Regions from separate parts of the Halomonas sp. DP8Y7-1 genome, predicted to be linked through region 3. Evidence: predicted binding sites of a transcription regulator. Region 3 holds the regulator's gene; each other region holds the start of a gene.
What was found. The regulator sigma-54, encoded in region 3, starts transcription at its own class of promoters, with help from an activator protein. The targets are predictions, from matches to a motif close to TGGCACNNNNNTTGCTNT.

Region 1 (3,096 bases), on a different contig from region 3:
CGCTATAGGTGACGCCGCCATGACGTTCGACGCGACGATAGAGGGCATCGGCGGCACTCCCCTGGGAGCCATACAGCAGCAGTATCGTCAGCAGCAGGCCTCTCGATACTCGCCAAAGCCATATCCGCTCCCGCCATATCCACCCCAGCCACATCAGCTCCAACCGGCATCGCCGAGCCGGCAGGCGGCCCGACGGCTGTGGCGACATGGCCTGCCGGCAGCGCGGGGGTAGCTTCACGGTGGCTCCTTGATGGGGGTGTCCTGGCAAGCATGCGATGCCTGTCCTGCCAGGCCAAGGGCATCGCTTGCTCGAGGGCAAGGCCAGGCCAAAAAAAATCGGCCCCGCTCAAGGCGGGGCCGATATACGACGCGGTGTCGTCGTCGCTGGATCAGCAGCTGTAGTACATGTCGAACTCGATCGGGTGCGTGGTCATGCGCAGGCGCTCCACGTCTTCGTTCTTGAGCTCGATGTAGGCATCGATCATGTCGTCGGTGAAGACACCACCTTCGGTCAGGAAGCTGCGGTCTTCGTCGAGAGCCGCCAGCGCCTGGTCGAGGCTTTCCGCCACGGTCGGAATTGACTTGCCTTCTTCCGGCGGCAGGTCGTAGAGGTTCTTGTCCATGGCATCGCCAGGATGGATCTTGTTCTTGATGCCATCGATACCCGCCATCAGCATGGCCGCGAAGCACAGGTAGGGGTTGGCGGTCGGGTCAGGGAAACGCGCCTCGACACGCTTGCCCTTGGGGCTGGCGGTGTACGGAATACGGATCGACGCAGAGCGGTTACGGGCACTGTAGGCCAGCATGACCGGTGCTTCGAAGCCCGGCACCAGACGCTTGTACGAGTTGGTAGAAGCGTTGGTGAAGGCGTTCAGCGCACGTGCGTGCTTGATGATGCCACCGATGTAGAACAGCGCCATTTCAGACAGGCCAGCGTACTGGTCGCCAGCAAACTGGTTCTGACCGTCCTTCCAGAAGGACTGGTGCACGTGCATGCCGCTACCGTTGTCGCCGACCAGGGGCTTCGGCATGAAGGTGGCGGTCTTGCCGTAGGCGTGGGCCACATTGTGGATCACGTACTTCATTTCCTGAACTTCGTCGGCCTTCTTGACCAGGGTGTTGAAGGCTACGCCAATTTCGTTCTGGCCGGCGTTGGACACCTCATGGTGGTGCACCTCGACCTTCTGGCCGATGGCTTCCAGGGTGTTACACATGGCGCCGCGCATGTCATGGAAGCTGTCCACCGGGGGAACCGGGAAGTAGCCGCCCTTGACCCGAGGACGGTGGCCCAGGTTGCCGCCTTCGACAGCGCGGTCCGTTGACCAGGCACCCTCTTCGGAGGAAATCTTGTACATCGCACCTTCGATGTCGGCCTTCCAGTGCACTTCATCAAAGATGAAGAACTCGGGCTCGGGGCCGAAGAATGCAGTATCACCCAGGCCGGAAGACTGCAGGTAGGCCTCAGCGCGCTTGGCGATGGAACGCGGGTCGCGCTCGTAGCCCTGCATGGTAGCCGGCTCGATGATGTCGCAACGCAGAATCAGGGTCGCGTCTTCGGTGAAGGGGTCGAGGAAGCCGGTGCCGTCTTCCGGACGCAGAATCATGTCGGACTCGTTGATGCCCTTCCAGCCGTTGATGGAGGAGCCATCGAACATCTGGCCGTTCTCGAAGAATTCCTCGTCGACCTCGGAGGCCGGAATAGTGACGTGCTGTTCCTTGCCGCGGGTGTCGGTGAAACGCAGGTCAACCCACTTGACGTCATGTTCGTTGATCAGGGCGAGAGTCTTGTCTGACATGTGGTCCTCCAGAGTGAAACTTGTTCGTGACTCGAGCATTGGGGCGACGGCACCAATCCCATGTCACCGACTTCGAATTGGGGGATGATCCAGGGAGCAAAAGGGGTACCGGGATCCTTTGTAGCACGCTCCCGGGACAGTTCCCATGGTGACGTGCTCGACACGATGACACTGTCAGAAACAATGCAGGTTGCGTGCCATCATTGCACCAGCATTGATCAAAAAAATTTCAACCACATGTTTTTCATCGATTTTAAGTTCTCGCCACAGCTGCTCCAGCATAGCGCATTGGCTCACGGCCATCGCGACAAAGACCCACTTGTGCACCAAAATGAAGCGCTGGAAACTTTTATGCACCAAAATAACCCTCAACCATCTCGGCGCTGAAGTCTGCCGAGGCGATCGCTAGGGGTAAGGGGTCGCTGGAACCTTCTGCAACGCACGGATACACTTCCTTACGTTTGTCGCCGACCGTCGTGTCACGGTCGTCGTCACCCGCCTCGGAGTGTCGTCGTGAATATCAGCCTGATCATCGATGCCCGCCTGACCGGCAAGGATTTGTCCTGTCGGCTGACGCAAGCACGCCAGCAGATTGCCCTGTTCCAGGGGCGCAGCGAGATCATAGTCATCGACGATGGTGGCATCACCTCTGAACAGCTCGGTGAGCACGCGAAAGACTATCGGCTGGTGCGCATCCGTCCGGCGCCGATGGGGAGACGCTTCAACCTGGCAGCCTCCCACAGCAATGGGCGAATGCTCGGCTTCTGCCTGGGCCCACTGGACTCTGCCTGGGTAGAACGCATGATGGCCGCGGCTGCCGACGAATCACGCCCCATGGTCAGGCCATCTCGGCCTTGTCCGCTGGCCCTGTTCCAACTGCTGCGACAGACGCCCACACGGGCACTGGGCGTAGAGCGCAACTGGTTCGAGCGCCTGGGAGGCTTTGATCCATCGCTGGACCTGAGCGCCGTAGAAGACCTGGCCACGCGGCTCAAGGCCTGTCGGGCCAATGCGCTGGTACAGCGCGCCTGAGGGACAGCTACTCAGCAGCCGCCGCGCAACGGCGGTTATGTCGTAGTTGGCCCATGCCATCCTGAGCATGTCTCTACTGCGGCCCTGATGCAGCGGCCCTGATGCAGCGGCCCTGATGCAGCGGCCCTGATGCAGCGGCTCCCATGCAGCAGCCCCGTACACTCCTGCCAAGCGCCAGCCAGGGGCAGGCCCTCAGCGACCCGCTGGATGACGCTGATACTCATGTTGATAGAACACCGTCGTGGAGAGCCCTCTCATCAAGGCGTCA
Region 2 (3,096 bases), on a different contig from region 3:
GGCGTCGCGTTCCGCCTGGGAGGCCTGAGGGCCCATCAGCATGCCGTAGCCGCCTGACTCGTTGGCCGGCTTTACCACCAGTTCATGCAGGTGCTCCAGCACGTAGCGCCGATCCTCCTCAAGCATGCAGAGGTAGCTCGGTACGTTCGGCAGCAAGGCATCCTGGTCCAGGTAGTACTTGATCAGCTGCGGCACGAAGGCATAAACGACCTTGTCATCGGCCACCCCGGCCCCGGGGGCATTGGCCAGTGCCACCTTGCCGCTGCGCCAGGCCCGCATCAGTCCCGGCACCCCCAATACAGAGTCGGCACGGAAGGCCTCCGGGTCGAGGAAGGCATCATCGATACGCCGATAGATGACGTCTACCCGGGTCAGCCCCTGTACCGTGCGCATGTAGACCACATCGTCATCATCGACGACAAGGTCAGAGCCCTGGACCAGCTGCACCCCCATCTGCTGCGCCAGATAGGCATGCTCGTAGTAGGCAGAGTTGTAGATCCCCGGCGTCAGCACCACCACTTGCGGGTCGTCCCAGGGACGAGGCGACATGCCGGCCAGCATGTCGTAAAGCTGGGGCACATAATCGTCCACGGGAAGAATCTTGCCCGAGGCAAACAGCTCCGGCAGCACGCGCTTGGTCACGTTGCGGTTCTCGAGCATGTACGAGACGCCGGAGGGGATTCGCAGGTTATCTTCCAGCACGTAGATCGTGCCGTCCCCACCGCGCACCAGGTCGGACCCACAAATGTGTGCCCAGACGCCGTGGGGCGGGTCGATACCGACACACTGGGGACGAAAGTTGACCGACTGCGCCAGCACATCGGCGGGCAAGACCCCATCCTTGATGACCTTCTGGTCATGGTAGAGGTCGTCGATAAACAGGTTGAGCGCCTCGACGCGCTGCTTCAGGCCGGCTTCGGTACGCCGCCATTCATCGGCGGGAATGATCCTGGGTACGATATCGAAGGGCCAGGCCCGATCGATCATGCTGCCTTCCGAGTACACCGTGAAGGTGATGCCCATGGTTCTGATGGCAATCTCTGCCGCCGTCTTGCGCTCAGCCAGCTCATCCGGCGCAAATCCCTCCAGCACGTCGCACAGCATCTTGGCCGCGTCCCGCGGCATCCCGGGCATGGCCACCAGTTCATCGTAGAACCCAGCGCAGTTGTACTGCTGCCAATCCACATGGCTCATCGGCACACCCTCTTGTTATCAACAGCGGTCTACCCTGCTATGCCTTCGTCCACCGGGGCATCCTGCACCGGATCGTGATGCACCAGACTGGCGTACATCCCATCGACATATCGGGGTCCCCTACCTGCTGTATAGCAAGGTCTGTACCAGAACACAGAAAATCTGCCGTATCGGACACAGGTAAGTTAGCCGCCGGGACAATCGGCACCGCAACGGCCACATGGCGACGCATGCGTCACTCCCCTGGTAGGCTGCTGGCTCGTCCTCGGGGCACTTCTGCCGACGCGCGCACCAGGACAGTGCGTCACGACGGGCTGACGCCGGCCTCTCCAACCTCAACAGGATGTGGATGCTTTGTCGCCGCCAAAGGGGTGTGGATGGTTTGGCCACGAGAGTTTGGTCTGGAGAGTTTGGTCTGGAGAGCTTGGTCAGGAAAGCGAGCCAAGCTCATGGACCCACCTGCGGATATTTGCCAGGGGTCCTGAGGGATGAGGTTCTGAGGGTATAAGGTTACAGTGCAGCTCAACGGGCATACGGCGGACTTGAGCCGATGCCCAGCCTGGGGTACATCTTGATCACAGCGCCACGGGTGCTGTATCCCTTCGTCATCAGGAGACACATCGCACTCATCATGTCCTCGTATGCCGGGACCGCAGGACGGTCCATCCTTGGCCATGACGTGCCTGCCAGCCGGCGCTGCGTCATGCGCGTATCAGGCCCTCGCTCGGGCACTGCAAGATGAACTATTACCTGCGCCATACCACCCGCTATCGCTATAGCGAGATCGTGACGCTCAGCGAGAACGAAGCCTGTCTGTCCCCTCGCGTGCTGGGCTGGCAACAGGTGGCCTTCGCGCGCCTGTCCACATCGCCCCTGACTCCGCTGCACCAGCAACGCTGCGATGCCTTTGGCAACCGTATCAACCTGTTTGCCATCGACACGCCGCACCAGGTGCTGGAAGTGACCCTGGAAGCGCGGATCACCACCTCCCCACGGCCCCAGCCCCCTGCCAATGCCATGTCCTGGGAAACCTGCCGCGACCTGTTGGCAACACCTGGCACCACGAGCTACTGGGAAGCTCAGCCATTTCTCGAAAACTCGGCCTATATCGAGCGTCGTCCACTGCTGGCGGCGTGGGTGGAGGCCTGCTTTCCCCCTGGCGGCGACCTGGTGGAGTGTGTGGATGCCCTTAATCGCCGTATCTATGACGAGTTCTACTACGACAGTCAGTTCAGCAACCTGGAAACCACGCCGTCGCAGGTACTGGTAGAGCGTCGCGGGGTCTGCCAGGATTTTGCCCATCTTGCGATCGCCGCCCTGCGCTCTATCGGCCTGGCCGCTCGTTACGTCAGCGGCTACCTGGAGACCAGTCCGCCTCCTGGGCAGCCCCGCCTGCTAGGGGCAGACGCCTCACATGCCTGGTTCGCGGTGCTGATACCGGGGTGGGGCTGGCTGGACCTCGACCCCACCAACGGTGTGCGCGTTGGCGAGCGTCACTTGCTGCTGGGTTGGGGCCGAGACTATGACGACGTAGCGCCGATCAAGGGCGTCGTGACCGGTGGCGGCCGGCAACAGCTTGAGGTCGAAGTCGATGTCCTGCCCATCGCCAGCGACCCGGACGCCAGCGCCGGGGGTCATGGGGACAATAGCGACAGCATGGACGAGCCGCTGGCCAGCTGAAACGGCACGGCCCGAGCCGCTAGCACTTGGAGCCTGAGCGTTACACCACACTGGGATGTTCGCATTGCGTTCCTGCTCTCCAATCGCCACTATCGGCGTCTTGGCGCCTGACGATACCCTGGGGCGCACTGCTGGAGAGGTGTCATGCAGGACCTGCTGATCTGGATCGCCACAGGCTTCGGGCTAGGCCACTCGCCCTGGGCCCCCGGAACCGTCGGAACC
Region 3 (3,096 bases):
GCTGCATGTCCTGTCTCCTTGGCAGGGGGCGATAAGAGGGCAGTTGGTGTCAACCGCGCGGTGACGGCCAGATCACGCTCGATCAGAGCGTGCTATCTAGCTAGATGGTAATCAGCTAAATGGCAATCAGCTAGAGGTTAATTAGCGAGTTCCCCATCAGCGAGGCCCCTGTTAGCGAGGCGCCATTCGTCAAGGCGCCAGGCAAGGCGTGCGCCATCAAGACATAGGATCAAGGCGCTTTCGGCGTGTGCCGTCAGGTCGTGGCGTCGCCGGGGGCTTGCTGGCGAATCGCTTCCTGCAAGCGCTCGTGCAGCTCGCGCTGGGACGTCGCGTGGCGCAGACGATGTCGGGTATCGGCGTCATTCATGACCCCGGCCACCTGTCCCAGCAGGGCAAGGTGAGCATCATCCGCTTCCTCAGGCACCAGCAAGACAAAGACCAGGTCCACCGGTTCGCCGTCGATGGCGTCGAAATCAATCGGCTCTGCCAGCTTGAGAAAGCCAGAGATAGGGGCCTTGCAGTGAGGGTTGCGAGCATGCGGAATGGCCACGCCATTGCCGATGCCGGTGCTACCCAGACGTTCGCGGCCGATCAGGCGACTGAAGACTTCCTGGCTATCCAGGCTTGGTGTGTTCTGCGCAATGAAGGTGCTGAAAAATTCCAGCACCCTCTTCTTGCTGCCCCCCGGGACGTCAAATAGCGTGCGCTCGGGGGGGAGAATGGCATCCAATGTCATGAGAGGTCAGCGAATTCCGGCGCCTTGGGCGCGGGCTTGGGATTTTTCCTTGTGCTTGACGAGCTGGCGGTCCAGCTTGTCGGCAAGGGCGTCGATGGCGGCGTACATGTCGCCGTCCTGGGCTTCTGCATGCAGGTCTGCACCGGCAGCGTGAAGCGTACAGGCAGCCTGTTGGCGCTCCTTCTCCACCGAGAGGGTGACCTGCACATTGGTGATGTTGTCGTAGTGGCGCTCCACACGGGCGAGCTTCTCTTGTACGTAGTCACGCAGGGGATCGGTCAATTCGACGTGGTGGCCGGTAATGTTGACTTGCATGACAAGGCTCCTTGCTCTTGCGGGTGGTAGCTCGATTGTAACCCTTTTTCCGATCCTGCAAACCCCCCTGCTTCTACGCATTAAGACGCAGATGTCGTGCGATATTTCAAGCGCTTGCGCTTTTCATGTAACTGCGCTACGCGCTCTGCTCGCTGCCTGTCTCGAGCCATCTGACCGGGCTCAGCGCAGGCGCTTGCGCTCGCTTGAAGAGGGAATATTCATCGCTTCTCGATACTTGGCGACGGTGCGTCGGGCGACGTTGACACCGTCTTCGGCGAGCAGCTCCACCAATTTGCTGTCAGACAGCGGTTTGCGAGGCGGCTCCTGCTGGATCAGCGACTTGATCATGGCGCGTATGGCAGTGCTGGAATGGGCATCCCCATCCTGGCCCACCTGGCTGGAAAAGAAATACTTGAGCTCGAACACTCCCCGTGGCGTATGCACGAATTTCTGGGTCGTCACCCGTGAGATGGTCGATTCGTGCATCTCGACCTTGGCCGCAATGTCTGCCAACACCAGTGGTTTCATGGCGGCTTCACCCTGCTCGAGGAAATCGAGCTGCCGCTCCATGATTTCGCGTCCGACCCTCAACAGGGTGTCGTTGCGGCTTGCCAGGCTCTTGATCAGCCAGCGCGCCTCCTGCAGATGGTCCTTCAGAAACTGGTTGTCCTGGCTCTTGTCGGCCCGTCGGATCAAGGCCGCATAGTCGGGTTGAATGCGCAGGCGTGGCATCGCCTCAGGGTTCAGCTCGACGCGCCAGCCTTCTTCGGTGTGGCGGACCACCAGATCGGGAATGACATAGTCGTTGTCGCTGTCGCCGTACTGGCTGCCAGGCCTAGGGTCGAGGCCACGGATCAGTTCGATGACATCGTCCAGCTGCTCTTCGGTCAGGCTCAGGCGGCGCTTCAGCAGACGACGATCACCGCTGGCCAGCGCCTCGAGAAACTGGCGTACCAGTCTTCCCGCCTGGGGCAGAAGGGGGGTGTCACGGGGCAGGCTGTCCAGTTGCAGCTGCAGGCATTCGCGCAAATCTCGGGCAAATACACCGGTAGGTTCGAATTGCTGCAGCCTGGCCAGTACCGACGCCACGTCCTGCAGGGGCGGGGCAGCAGCGTCGTCATCGGCCAGGCCCTGGGCGATATCGTCAAGGTGTCCCACCAGGTAGCCATCGCCGTTGACCGCGTCAATCAGGCACTCTGCGATGCGCCTGTCATTATCATTGAGGTCCAGCAGGGCCAGCTGCCAGCTAAGGTGGCCATGCAGGGATTGCCCGCTGGCCTGGCGCTCGAAGTCGGGCGCCTCGGCGCTGCCGGCCGGGGCGGTGCCAAGGTCTTGATAGGTATCGGACCAGTCGCTGTCGACCGTTAGCTCGGAGGGGATCTCGTCGGCCCAGTCATCGTCCTTGCTGTCCTTGACCTGCAGCTCGCCAAATTCATCCTCCAGCTCGAGCATCGGGTTGGCCTCGAGCGCCTGCTGGACTTCCTGGCGCAGGTCCAGCGTGGAAAGCTGGAGCAGGCCAATAGCCTGTTGCAGCTGAGGGGTCATGGTCAGCTGGGTGCCGATCTTCAGCTGCAGTGACGCCTTGAGGGCCATGATGTGACTTCCGTTCGTGGAGCTGAAAAGCCTTACCCTAACGGCGGGTCAGGTACCATGCAAGCTTCTTGCCAACTTGTGGGCAGGGGATGGCGCGCAGGGCTTGCTGTGCTCCGCATGCGCGTCAGTGCAAGGTCGAGCGGGCGCCATGAAGACCCTGCCAACATAGCGGCCCGGCAGCGCCCATGGTGGTCAAAGGCGAAAGTTTTCGCCGAGATAGACTTCCTTGACGCGCTGGTTGGCAAGGATCGACTCGGCACTGCCTTCGGCGATGATCTGGCCGTCGCCGACAATGTAGGCGCGGTCACAGATGTCCAGCGTCTCGCGCACGTTGTGATCGGTGATCAAGACGCCGATGTCACGAGCCTTGAGCTGGCGAATGATTGACTTGATCTCGCCGACGGAGATCGGATCCACCCCGGCAAAGGGTTCGTCGAGCAGAATGAAGGCGG
Region 4 (3,096 bases), on a different contig from region 3:
GATGGCGGTCAAGTCACTGCTTACCGTAGGCATCTGGGTCAGCTGCTTTTTCCTGTTCTGACGGCGGTACCATCGCCGGCCACGCGCCGCTCAGCCGATTCTGAGCCCATGCTGGCGGAGCTTGCGCACCACGCTCGGCTGGCTGATCCCCAGGCGCTCGGCAATGGCGTAAGTGCTGGACAGCGTTCGGCAGCAGTCCGCCAGAATCTCTCGCTCGACCCGGGCAAGCGTCTCCTTCAGACCCTCCCCGTCGCCCCTGCCTGGCGACACCCAGGTGTCCCCCGCCGTATTCCTCGAGCCCGTCACGCTCCTACTGTCGTCGGAGGCACGCCCGATCTCCTCCGCGGCCGCGCCAGCAGCAACCGAGGAAGGGGAGAATGTCGGGGACGTCACCTGGCCCAATGCTTCCGGCGCGGCCGCCGCGGGCACCTGCCTGCCGGGCAGCACTTCGCGTGCTTGAATCACATCGTCACTGGCGAGCCAAGCCCGCTCCATGACGTTCTCCAGTTCGCGCACATTGCCGGGCCACTCCCACCCCATCAGGGCCTGCCAGACATCCCGTGCCAGCATCTTGTCTCGCCCGTAGCGCCGGTTGAGCCGCGCAAGCTGACGTTCGACAAGGCCCGGAATGTCCTCTCGCCGCTCGCGCAGGGGCGGCAGGGTGACGGGAATGACATTCAGCCGATAGTAGAGATCCAGTCGAAACAGTCCCTCCTCGACCCGCGCCGAGAGATCCTGATTGGTGGCGACGACCAGACGAAAATCGACGCGCCGGGGCGCTCGGTCCCCTAGTCGCGTGATGCTGCCGTCCTGGATGGTCTTGAGCAGCTTGGTCTGCACCGACAGCGGCAGCTCACCAATCTCGTCAAGAAACAGCGTGCCGCCCTCAGCCTGCTCGATCAGCCCCTTGCGGCCACCGGGGGCCGCTCCGGAAAAGGCGCCCTGGCAGTAGCCAAACATCTCGGACTCGAACAGGCTCTCAGGGATGGCGGCGCAGTTGACGTCGATGAACGGCCCTTCCTTGCGTGAACTCCAGCGATGAAGCTGGCGAGCGAACGCCGTCTTGCCGACCCCTGACTCTCCCAACATCAGCACGGTAGCGTCGGTAGGGGCCACACGCTTGAGCAAGAGCGCCACCTCGCCCATGAGCTGGCTCTTGACCTCGAGATGCCCCAGCTCCTGTTCTTGCAAGCCACCCTGGAGGCCACTCTCCGACTCGATCGCGTGACCGCGTCTCAAGTGCTCGCTGAAGCGTCGCTGCAGCAGCGCGTACTCCTGCTGCAACAGCTGCAGATCGGTCAAGTCCATGGAGCGACTCACCACGGCGATAAGGCGCTCGCCTTGAAACACCGGATGTGCCTGGGCAATCACCCGCCGCCCGGTGCCTGTGTGCTGCACCAGTTGCGTGGGTTTGCCCGTGCGAATGACTTCAAGACTGACCGACGGCGTCAACACGCCCTCCGCTTCGAGCCGCTGCACGCTGGTGGCACAGAGCTCTTCACAGGACATGCCGTAGACCGCCGCCGCTCCGGGACTGACGTCCCGTATATGGCCATCGGGCGCGACGATAAAGAAGTGATCGTGCGCCGTATCGATAATCGTCTTAAGTATCAGCGCATCGTCAGTCATCGGCGATCCATAAACGCATCATTGATGCAAAAGTGTATCACGGCTAGCCCCGCCATTGATTCAATAGTGAATCAACGAGCACCGGATATCGCTCCGTGTACGGCAACTTCGTGCACATTTTTTGCGCCTTTAGTATAACAATCGCAGAACTGGCACACCTCCTGCTTAAACAAACCTATGCATGCCTGGCCAGTCGTCTGGCCAAGGTGACCTCATCAGCGATGTCAGGAGTTCCAGTGAGCGACTTCAACCAACCCCTCGGCGGCAACGAAATGCCTCGCTTCGGCGGTCCAGCCACCATGATGCGCCTGCCTACTCAGGATAGCGCCCAGGGGCTCGATGCCGCCTTCATCGGCATTCCCATGGACATCGGTACGTCCAACCGTCCCGGCACTCGCCTGGGGCCGCGCCAGATTCGCGACGAGTCGCGCATGCTGCGTCCCTACAACATGGCAACGGGGGCCGCGCCCTTCGACAGCCTGCAGGTGGCAGATATCGGCGACGTGCCGATCAACACCTTCAACCTGCCGAAGAACCTGGACATCATCTCCGGTTTCTATGACCAGGTACTGGCCCATGACTGTGTACCGCTCACCCTGGGCGGCGATCACACGCTGACCTGGCCGATCCTGCGCGCCATCGCCAAGAAGCACGGCCCCGTTGGCCTGATCCACATCGATGCCCACGCTGACGTCAACGAGCACATGTTCGGTGAAGAAGTCGCTCACGGCTGTCCGTTCCGCCGGGCTCAGGAAGAAGGCCTGCTGGACGCCAACCGTGTGGTGCAGATCGGCCTGCGTGGCACCGGCTATGCCGCTGAAGACTTCGACTGGTGCCGCCAGCAAGGCTTCCGCGTGGTGCAGGCCGAGCAGTGCTGGCACAAGTCGCTGGAGCCCCTGATGGCTGAGGTTCGCGAGCAGATGGGCGATGGCCCGGTCTACATCTCGTTCGACATCGACGGCCTTGACCCCTCCGTCGCACCGGGCACCGGCACCGTCGAAATGGGCGGTCTGACCTCGGCCCAGGGCCTGGAAATCGTGCGCGGCGCCAAGGGACTCAACATTGTGGGTGGTGATCTGGTGGAGGTCTCCCCGCCCTACGACCCCAGCGGCAACACCGCGCTGATGGGGGCCACCCTGCTGTATGAAATGCTGTGCGTGCTGCCCGGCGTCAAGCGCCGTGACTGACGGTTGACAGGGCCAGGGAGAGGCCCTGGTTCGTCCCTATGAGGCGCTCTTTAAGGAGCGCCGAACACTACAACATCAAAGAGTGACCCTCCCATGTCTTCCCATCTGCACTCTGCCGACAAGATCACCACCGAAGGGGGCAAGCTAAGCACCCACGGTCTGCTCAAGTTCCTGATCCCGTCTGTGATCGGCATCCTGCTGTTCCTGGTACCTTTCTCCGTAGGCGACACCATCAATATCGGCATGGGCTTGGCCGCCGACTGGCTCAAGGCCACGCTTG

Region 1: a site for sigma-54 is predicted at 1,979-1,996, ahead of glnA (glutamate--ammonia ligase). Genes of this name have one in related genera too.
Region 2: a site for sigma-54 is predicted at 1,326-1,343, ahead of KUV41_RS12225 (circularly permuted type 2 ATP-grasp protein). Genes of this name have one in related genera too.
Region 4: a site for sigma-54 is predicted at 1,780-1,797, ahead of speB (agmatinase). Genes of this name have one in related genera too.

The regions. Positions count from the first base shown of each region.
Region 1 covers NZ_JAHVIN010000004.1:44,055-47,150, forward strand. The annotation lists gene KUV41_RS04795 (hypothetical protein) at 1-238, opposite strand, end outside; gene glnA (glutamate--ammonia ligase) at 390-1,796, opposite strand; gene KUV41_RS04805 (glycosyltransferase family 2 protein) at 2,310-2,828, shown strand.
Region 2 covers NZ_JAHVIN010000009.1:31,222-34,317, reverse strand. The annotation lists gene KUV41_RS12225 (circularly permuted type 2 ATP-grasp protein) at 1-1,194, opposite strand, end outside; gene KUV41_RS12220 (transglutaminase domain-containing protein) at 1,933-2,874, shown strand; gene KUV41_RS12215 (phosphatidylglycerophosphatase A) at 3,019-3,096, shown strand, end outside.
Region 3 covers NZ_JAHVIN010000012.1:116,574-119,669, forward strand. The annotation lists gene rapZ (RNase adapter RapZ) at 1-7, opposite strand, end outside; gene ptsN (PTS IIA-like nitrogen regulatory protein PtsN) at 254-736, opposite strand; gene hpf (ribosome hibernation-promoting factor, HPF/YfiA family) at 743-1,051, opposite strand; gene KUV41_RS14825 (RNA polymerase factor sigma-54) at 1,232-2,644, opposite strand; gene lptB (LPS export ABC transporter ATP-binding protein) at 2,837-3,096, opposite strand, start outside.
Region 4 covers NZ_JAHVIN010000002.1:86,501-89,596, forward strand. The annotation lists gene KUV41_RS01185 (DUF805 domain-containing protein) at 1-61, shown strand, start outside; gene KUV41_RS01190 (sigma-54 interaction domain-containing protein) at 91-1,629, opposite strand; gene speB (agmatinase) at 1,866-2,816, shown strand; gene KUV41_RS01200 (YjiH family protein) at 2,910-3,096, shown strand, end outside.